DNA from 3 places in the Neisseria sp. CP9 genome. Region 3 is predicted to be linked to each of the others. Evidence: predicted binding sites of a transcription regulator. Region 3 holds the regulator's gene; each other region holds the start of a gene.
The links. Region 3 encodes FNR, which switches genes on or off when oxygen is low (the NO sensors DNR and NnrR bind a similar motif). Its sites were predicted from a motif close to TTGATNNNNATCAA; they were not measured.
Positions count from the first base shown of each region.

Region 1: the regulator FNR is predicted to act here: its motif matches at 1,634-1,647, upstream of ccoN (cytochrome-c oxidase, cbb3-type subunit I).
Region 2: the regulator FNR is predicted to act here: its motif matches at 1,385-1,398, upstream of ACMYUL_RS13840 (FeoA family protein).

Region 1 is NZ_CP180502.1:543,444-546,723, forward strand. Features, by position in the region: gene ccoN (cytochrome-c oxidase, cbb3-type subunit I) at 1-1,371, opposite strand, end outside; gene ACMYUL_RS02520 (M61 family metallopeptidase) at 1,701-3,280, shown strand, end outside.
Region 2 is NZ_CP180502.1:2,842,475-2,845,754, reverse strand. Features, by position in the region: gene feoB (ferrous iron transporter B) at 1-739, opposite strand, end outside; gene ACMYUL_RS13840 (FeoA family protein) at 910-1,176, opposite strand; gene ACMYUL_RS13835 (NAD(P)H-hydrate epimerase) at 1,493-2,119, shown strand; gene crcB (fluoride efflux transporter CrcB) at 2,151-2,513, opposite strand; gene ACMYUL_RS13825 (dihydroorotate oxidase) at 2,784-3,280, shown strand, end outside.
Region 3 is NZ_CP180502.1:1,917,456-1,920,735, reverse strand. Features, by position in the region: gene hemN (oxygen-independent coproporphyrinogen III oxidase) at 1-807, opposite strand, end outside; gene fnr (fumarate/nitrate reduction transcriptional regulator Fnr) at 951-1,685, shown strand; gene ACMYUL_RS09165 (MBL fold metallo-hydrolase) at 1,765-2,838, shown strand.

The sequences.
Region 1 (3,280 bases), 1.4 Mb from region 3:
CGTACGGTAAACGTTGTATGCCATGATACACATACCGCTCAGGTACAGCAGGCCGCCGGTGAAACGAATCATGTAGAAAGGCATGGTGCGTTTAACTGACTCTACAAACGAATAGGTCAAAGTACCGTCCGCATTCAGAGAACCCCACATCAGACCTTGCAATACCCCTGCAATCCACATGGAGGCGATATACAGAACCACGCCGATGGTCGCAATCCAGAAGTGTGCTTCCACCAATTTGGTGCTGTACATTTCATTTTTACCGAACAGGCGTGGAATCATGTAGTACACGGAACCAATGGTCACGAAGCCCACCCAGCCCAATGCGCCGGCATGAACGTGTGCAACGGTCCAGTCAGTGTAGTGGCTCAAAGCGTTGACGGTTTTAATGGACATCATCGGACCTTCGAAGGTGGACATACCGTAGAAGGAGAGGGAGACGATCAAGAACTTCAAAATAGGGTCGGTACGCAGTTTGTCCCATGCCCCGGACAAGGTCATGATACCGTTAATCATACCGCCCCAAGAAGGTGCGAACAGAATCAGGGACAACACCATACCCAAGGACTGAGTCCAGTCAGGCAGCGCGGTATAGTGCAAGTGGTGGGAACCTGCCCACATGTAAGTAAAAATCAAAGCCCAGAAGTGGACAACGGACAGGCGGTAAGAATAAACCGGACGACCTGCCTGTTTCGGCACAAAGTAATACATCATGCCCAAGAAACCTGCTGTCAGGAAGAAACCTACGGCATTGTGGCCATACCACCATTGAACCATCGCATCGATTGCACCGGCGTAAACAGGGTAAGATTTCATCAGACCGGCAGGGATGCTGATGTTATTGACGATGTGCAACAGTGCGACAGCCAAGATGAAGCCGCCGTAGAACCAGTTGGCAACGTAGATGTGTTTGATTTTACGTTTGGCAATCGTACCGAAGAATACGATGGCGTAAGCAATCCAAACCAAAGCGATCAGGATGTCGATAGGCCATTCCAATTCGGCATACTCTTTAGCTTGGGTATAACCCAAAGGCAGGCTGACGATTGCCGCAACGATAACTGCCTGCCAGCCCCAGAAGGTAAATGCCGGCAGCCAACCGCCGAACAGGCGTGCATTACAGGTACGTTGAACAACGTAGTATGATGTACCCATCAGACCGCAACCGCCGAACGCAAAAATCACCGCATTGGTGTGCAACGGACGCAGGCGACCGAAGTGGAACCAAGGGCCGACATCTGATAAATCAAGGGCTGGGGCGAACAATTGGGCGGCAACGATGACGCCGACCAACATGCCCACAATACCCCAAACTACGGTCATGATGGCGAACTGGCGCACCACTTTGTAGTTATAAGTTTGTGTGTCCATGAGAGTCTCCATGAATTATGGGAATAAAAATTTTTTATCTCACTTTGCCGTATGCGTTTTGAACAAACGCAATAAGGGCTAGGTTTAAATTTTTCTAAATTTAACATATAAGACAAGCCTAGCCAAGCAGAATTACATTTCACTCCATCTGGCGGCTTTATCGATTTTTTATATTTTTTACTTTATAATCATATTATTATTTAACAACCTTCCCGGCAGCGCCACTTTATTTTTTCAAGCCTCCCTTGTGAAGGGGAGTTTATCGATATAAATCAAACTGCATAATTCGACTTTTTTATTCATAAAATTTAACAAATGCATTAATAGTCATGATTAATTACAAAATCACCCCTAACCCGCTCGCCCACGAGTGGCATATCCGCCTAACCTTCCGACAAGAACATGATTTGGAAACAGAAATCAGCCTGCCGAACTGGGTTCCCGGCAGCTATCTGATACGCGATTTCTCGCGCCACATCACCACCATCCGCGCCTTTTGCAACGGCGAATATGCCCATCTGACCCAAGTCAAAAAAAACCGATGGCACACTGCCCCGCAGTCCGGCGAGTGGGAAATTTACTACACCGTTTACGCCTACGACCTGTCCGTCCGCGGCTCGTTTTTGACTGCCGAACGCGGGTTCTTTGACGGTGCATGCCTCTTTTTGCAGGTGAACGGACACGAAAACAGCACACACCAAATCGAATTCCCGACACTGCCAAAAACATGGCGGATTGCCACCACCCTACCCCAAACCAACGTCCATAGCTTTCAGACGACCTCCTACCACGACTTAATCGACCACCCTGTCGAACTGGGCAACATCGAATTTCTCGATTTTGAAGCCGGCGGCATCCCGCACCGCATCGCCTTAAGCGGCCACTATCCCGATTTCGACCGCAACCGTCTCGTGTCAGACATTCGCAAAATCTGCGAAACCGAATTGGCCATGTTCCCCTCCCCTGCCCCGTTCACGCATTACCTCTTTCTGCTCCACGTCGGCGACAACATCTACGGCGGACTTGAACACATCAGCAGCACCGCCCTGCTCGCCGACCGCCACAGTCTGCCGCCGCACGGCATGACCGATGCCAACGACGCCTACACCCAACTGCTCGGACTGTTCTCACACGAATACTTCCACGCTTGGAATGTCAAATCCATCAAACCCGCCGCCTTCGCCCCCTACGACCTTGACCGCGAAAACTACACCGAGCAGCTCTGGGCGTTTGAAGGCATCACCTCCTACTACGACGATCTCTTCCTCGCCCGAAGCCGCACCATCGCCCCCGAAGCCTACCTGCGCCTGCTCGCCCAAAGCATCACCCGCATTCAGCAAACCAAAGGTCGTCTGAAACAAAGCCTTGCCGAATCCAGCTTCACCGCTTGGAACAAATTCTACAAACAAGACGAAAACAGCCCCAACGCCATCGTCAGCTACTACCAAAAAGGCGCACTCGCCGCCCTCTGCCTCGACCTCGCCATCCGCAACAAAAGCAGCGGGCGACACACCCTCGACAGCGTCATGCAGCAACACTACCGCGATTGGCTGGACACCCGTCAAGGCATCCCCGAAAAACAATGGCAAGCCCGTTGCCAAGTGTTTACCGGTCTGGACCTCGAAGACTTTTTTCAGACGACCCTCTACACCACCGCCGACCTGCCCCTTGCCGAACTCCTCGCCACCATAGGTATCGGACTGCAATGGCAGGCACAGCCGCGCAGCCACGGCGGCGCATTCCTGTCCGAACCGCCAACCGAAACGCCCGCCCCCGTATCCGACTTCGGCGCAAGGTTCAAACAAAACAGCGACCACGCCACCCTGACCCACGTCTTCAACGGCGGCAGCGCGGAAAACGCCGCCCTCTGCCCGCAGGACAAAATCATCGCCATCGACGGCTACGCCTG
Region 2 (3,280 bases), 930 kb from region 3:
TAATCGGTGCCGCCCAAGTGTAAACCGCTTGGAACACCATAAACAGGATAAACAGCAGCATAATTATGCCCCAGACGGGGTGCAGCACGATGTCGTCGAGTTTTTTGTGCCATGCGGGCAGCGTCATTTCCGTGCGCACCACCTGTGCCAAAATCGATTCGACTTCTTGATAAAGTTTGTCGCTCTCCAGCGCCTCGAGCGTGCGTTCGGCAGAAGCGGGGTTGGCGGGGAAAGAGCGTTTGCGCGGCAGCTTCGCCACGGCTTCGCGCACGGCCTGTACGCCCGACGCACTCACGGCAACTGTTTCCAAAACAGGTGCATCCAACAACTCGCTCAGTTTGGCCGCATCAATATTCAAGCCCCTTCTGCGGGCAACGTCGCTCATGTTCAGCGACACCACCATAGGCAGTCCCAGCGTTTTCAGTTCCAAAATCATGCGCAGGGTCATACGCAGGTTGGTCGCGTCGGCAACGGCAATGATGGCGTCGGGCGGAATGCCCAGCTTGCCTACGGCGACATCTTTCGCCACCGCTTCGTCGGGGCTGGTCGTGCGCAGGCTGTATGTGCCCGGCAGGTCGATAATGCGAACGGCCTTGTCGTCAAGTAAGGCGCCCTCGCGCTTATCGACCGTTACGCCCGGATAATTGGCAACCTTGGCATGTGCGCCGGTCAAACCGTTGAACAAAACGGTTTTGCCGCAGTTTGGCGCGCCAATCAAGGCAAAATAGCTTAGTTCCATTTATTTATTCTCCTTGTTTGATTGTGTGATGAGTTTGGCGTTGAATTGGGGAAAAGGCTTTGAAACGGCGCTTTCAGACGACCCAGGTCGTCTGAAAAGGATAGGGCGGTCAGGTTCAATCCGCCTTTGCCGCATTTTCAGAACATGAAGCCCGCCTGTCTGTACAGCGGTCAGCCGTCAATCACATGGCACATAATTTTTCCCGCTTCTTCCTGCCGCAACGAGAATTGCGACTGGTTGCCCAAACGTACGGCAAACGGACCGCGTCCGAATCCGCCGACGGCAATCACCTGCAACGGCATTCCGCTTGAAAAACCCAAGTCGGCAAGACGGCGCGTAACCAGCGGGTCGAGTTCGCCGAAAGTCGAATTGGGGACGATGGAGTCGATGTGCGCGACTGCGCCTTTACTGAGTTTTGACAAAGGTATGGCAGACATAGGGTGTTTTACTTTCGTTGTCGATTGAAAAAAGAGACGGCAAGTAAAGACGAATTTGACACAGGGTAGGCCGAGGCATGTTCCAACGCCCGTTCCCGCAAAAGAAGTAGTTTTGATTGTTTATCACTTTGTTTTATTTTGATAATAAATCTTGTTAACATAAAAATCAAATCCAAAGCCACCAAATTCCTGATTTTCAGACGACCTCTTGCGGCAAATCAAAAAAAGCGAATGATTTGACGGGAAAGTCGGGCAGGGCTATTGATAAGGTTTGCATTTGGATGTTTGATAGGCGTAAAGAGAAAAGGAGCGAATGATGAAAATCTACACCGCCACAGAAATGCGCGAACACGAGCAAATGGCAGTCGATAAAGGCACGACTTTCGAGCAACTGATGGAAAACGCGGGACAAGCCACCTCCGCGGATTTGCTGCGCCGTTTCCCCAAAGCAGGGCGCGCGCTGATCGTTTGCGGCAAGGGCAATAACGGTGGCGACGGTTTGGTCATCGCGCGCGTGTTGTCGGAACAGGATTGGCAGGTAGATGTCGTCTTCGTCTTGGGAGATAAACTGTCGCCGCTGGCGCAGTTGAATCGCGAGCGTTTGAATCATTTAGACGGCGTCAGCTTTATCCGATCCGACGAACTGGAAGGTCGTCTGAAAACAGGTTACGGTCTCGTTATCGAAGGCATTTTCGGAACTGGCTTCAGCGGCGCATTGCCCGAAACAGCCGCCGCCGTCTGCCGCCTGCTGAATCAAGCCGACGGTTTCAAAATCGCGCTGGACATCCCGACCGGGCTGAACTGCGACACAGGCGAAGCAGATCAAGACACCTTCCGCGCCGATCTGACTTATGCCTTCGCCGCCTACAAACCCGCGCATATGACTGACGCAGGCAAAGCATATTGCGGAGAGACCGTGTGTTTGGATATTGGGATAGAGTGAAAATATTTTATTGAGATGGCGATGTTCGCGGCTATTTCCAGCTTTGCGCCAAGTAAATGCCCAACGCCGTCAGCAGGAACGAGCCGAAAACATGCAGGCAGACCGCTGAAAACGCCGTCGCCCAGCGTTGCGCCTGCATCAGAGTGACCATTTCCAATGAAAAGCTGGAAAAAGTCGTCAGACTGCCGAGAAAACCGGTAATCAGCAAAAGCTTCCATTGAGGATTATCCAGCCATTCTGCGCAGATGCCGATTAAGAACGCGCCAATCCAGTTGGCAGCAAGCGTGCCGACCGAAAACGGGACGGAGAGTGCGGCAAAGGCGAGAACGAGTAACCAGCGGGACAATGCACCCAAAGCCGCGCCAAAAGCAATCGCCATGACGTTTTGAAACATATTGAAATCCGGAGACAAGAAAAATCAAAAGGGTAGGGTTGGGGATTTTAACCGTATTTTGAACAGGCAAACAAAAGGTCGTCTGAAAAGCATCTTAGGTTTTCACTTTGTTGAAGCCATGCTTTCAGACGACCTTTTTGCGCCTCCCCTTCATCACCTAAAACAACATTTTCCTACATCCCCTGTCATTTGATGTTCGTTAAAAAATGCCTTGCCTATTCGTGTTACGCTTCGCAAACAAATTGATTTTTCAAGGGAAAGGAGCAGGGTATGCCGTCATTGAGAACGAAAATTGCCGGTTTTTCTTTTGACAACTGTCTGATGAACGCCGCTGGTGTGGCGTGTATGACAGTGGAAGAACTGGAAGAAGTCAGACAATCCGCCGCGGGCAGCTTCGTCACCAAAACGGCGACGCTGGAAGCGCGGGCGGGCAATCCAGAGCCGCGTTACCGCGATGTACCGCTGGGCAGCATCAATTCTATGGGTTTGCCGAATCAAGGCATTGATTACTATCTGGATTATTTGCTGAGCCTTCAAGAATCGCAGCCCGAACGGACATTTTTCCTCTCGCTGGTCGGTATGTCGCCCGATGAAACACACACGCTGCTGAAAAAAGTGCAAAACAGCGGGTTTAAAGGCATTACCGAACTCAACCTTTCCTGCCCGAACGTCCCCGGCAAGCCGCAAATCGCCTACGATTTTGAAGCAACCGAGCGGATTTTGGGCGAAGCCTTCGGCTACTTCGATAAGCCTTTAGGTATCAAACT
Region 3 (3,280 bases):
GCGTTGCGGCTTGAAGATATGCGGCAGGTGGGCGTAGTGATAAAGGGCAAGGCGGTCGGGATCGAGCGACAATACCGTATCAATGGTGGTTTTGATGCTTTCGGCGGTTTGGTGCGGCAGTCCGTAAATCAAATCGACGCTGACGGATTTGAATCCCGCTTCGCGTGCAGCATCGATGACTTCTTTTGTTTCATCGTAGCTTTGGATGCGGTTGACCGCTTCCTGCACTTTGGGATCAAAGTCCTGAATACCGACACTCATGCGGTTGAAACCGAGCTTGCCGAGCATAAGGACGGTTTCGCGGCTGACTTTGCGCGGGTCGATTTCGATGGAGTATTCACCGCCGGGGATAAGTTGGAAATGTTTGCGTATCATGCGGAATACGCGTTCGATTTGGTCGTCGCTCAAGAAAGTCGGCGTACCGCCGCCGAAGTGCAGTTGCGCGAGCTGATGCCGTCCGCCCAGATGCGGGGCGAGCAGCTCCATTTCTTTTTCAAGGTATTCGATGTAGGCATCGGCACGGCTTTTGTCTTTGGTGATGATTTTATTGCAGCCGCAGTAGTAACAGATGGTGTTGCAGAAGGGGATGTGGATATAAAGCGAAAGGGGCTTGTTCAAAGCCCCCATACCGCGCTGATTCAAGGCATTGATATATTCGGCTTCGCGAAATCCGTCATGAAAACGGTCGGCTGTCGGGTAGGAAGTGTAGCGCGGACCGCTGGAAGGAAGGCTAGCAATGAGTTCGCGGTCGAACTCAGGTTTGTCATTGTTTCTATTGTGATTATTTTGTATCGGTATTACTTTCATGGCGTGTGTGTGATTAGAGTAATGATGTTAGGCAATTTTCGGATAGTTTGGTAGAATGCCACAGTATGATAAACCTGTCTTGATATGTGTCAATAACTTACGTAATCATGACAGGATAAAAACCTTAATTTTAAGGGTGTTTTATGACCACACACAATGCTATGCATCAGATGAAAACCCTGTGTTCTTCCTGTTCGCTGCGTGAACTCTGCCTGCCTGTCGGGCTTTTGCCCAATGAGTTTGCCCAATTGGACGCGGTCATCCGACAGAGCCGCCGCTTGAAGAAGGGTGAATATCTGTTCCGCACCGGTGAGCCTTTCGCGTCGCTGTTTGCCATCCGTGCCGGTTTTTTCAAAACCACGGTTGCCAGTCAGGACGGTCGCGATCAGGTTACCGGTTTTTTTATGTCCGGCGAACTCATCGGCATGGACGGCATTTGTTCCCATGTCCACAGCTGCGACGCGGTGGCTTTGGAAGACAGCGAAGTGTGTGAGCTGCCCTTCACCCACATCGAAGAGCTGGGGCACAACATCCCCAGCCTGAGAAGCCATTTTTTCCGGTTGATGAGCCGCGAAATAGTGCGCGACCAAGGCGTGATGCTGCTTTTGGGCAATATGCGCGCCGAAGAACGCCTGGCGGCGTTTTTGCTTAACTTGTCCCAACGCCTTTATTCGCGCGGATTTGCCGCCAACGATTTCATCCTGAGAATGTCGCGCGAAGAAATCGGCAGCTATTTAGGGCTGAAGCTCGAAACCGTCAGCCGCACGCTGTCCAAGTTCCATCATGAAGGTTTGATTTCGGTCGAACACAAACACATTAAAATCCTCGACTCGCAAAACCTCAAAAAAATGGTGTCCGGCTGTTCGCACGCCATCTGATGGATACCGAGACCATTTTCAAACAGAACCCAAGGTCGTCTGAAAAATTTTCAGACGACCTTCTTCATAAAACCCAATTATGAAACACAAGAAAAAACTCATTGCCTTGACCACTGCCTGCGCCCTGCTCGCCTACTGGCTCTATCCCGACCAACATCCCGTTTACCCCGCAAGTGACCATTACGACCCGAAAACGCAAACCTTCTTCAACCCCGAACCGCAGCAGAAACCGACCGGCCTCGTCAGCGCATTTTGGAAGATCCTGACCGACCCGCAGGCAACGCGCCCGCCCAAACCTCTGCCTACCGTCAAACCCGATTGGCAAACCTTCCTCGCCGCACCCGAAGGGAAAAGCCGCTTCGTCTGGTTCGGGCATTCTACCCTATTGATGCGGATCGGCGGACAAACCGTCATTACCGATCCCGTTTTCGGCAATTCCGTCTCCCCCATCCCCATCACCATGAAACGCTTCCAGCCTGCGCCCGCAGAAATCGACGAACTGCCGCCCGTCGATGTCATCCTGATTTCCCACAGTCACTACGACCACCTCGAAAAAGACAGCGTGCAAGCACTCAATTCAAAAGGCAACAGCCATTTCATCGTCTCACTCGGCATGGGCGTATTGCTGAAAAAATGGGGCGTGCCGCAAGAGCGCATTACCGAACTCGATTGGTGGCAAAGTACCGAACGCAACGGCATCCGCTACACCGCACTACCTGCCCGTCACGATTCATCCCGAACCCTGACCGACCACAACCAAGCCCTGTGGTCCAGCTTCGTCATCGAACACGGCGGCGAAAAATTCTATTTTCACGGCGACTCGGCACAAGGCAGCCATTTCGACAAAATCGCCGAAAAATTCAACGGATTCGACATCGCGTTCATCGAAAACGGGCAATACAGCGAACATTGGCCCAACAACCACCTCTTCCCCGAACAAACGGCCCGCTACGCCGCGAAACTCGCGCCCAAGCGCTTCATGCCCATCCACTGGGGCGCCTACGCCATGGCATTGCACGCTTGGAACGAACCCCTGCTTCAAAGCATCCCGCTGGCACGCAACTTGGGTGTCAATCCGTTGACTCCGCTAATGGGACAAGTCTTTGATGCCAATACCGCCACGCAAGACTGGTTCGCAGAGCCTTTAGAATAAAGCTGCCAAGGGGTCGGCTGAAAACAAATACAGCAAGTTCCATCAAGTCATAAATATAGTGGATTAACTTTAAACCAGTACGGCGTTGCCTCGCCTTAGCTCAAAGAGAACGATTCTCTAAGGTGCTGAAGCACCAAGTGAATCGGTTCCGTACTATCTGTACTGTCTGCGGCTTCGTCGCCTTGTCCTGATTTAAAGTTAATCCACTATACCGACGAAGCGGAAGCTGTTTTCAGACGACCTCTTTTTGAATTTACCTGTTGCAGCATTTCCAACACTTCTCTCCTTCTCCCGTTTATCCGTTTTGCAATATTCTGATAATAAAAAACTAATTTCCCCTCAACCGAAAACCTTATTTTGCAACGCGCGGTTCGCGTATAAATCACTTGACCGATTACATCGTATTACGTAAAGTATGCGGCATTCTTTTGAATTGGTATTA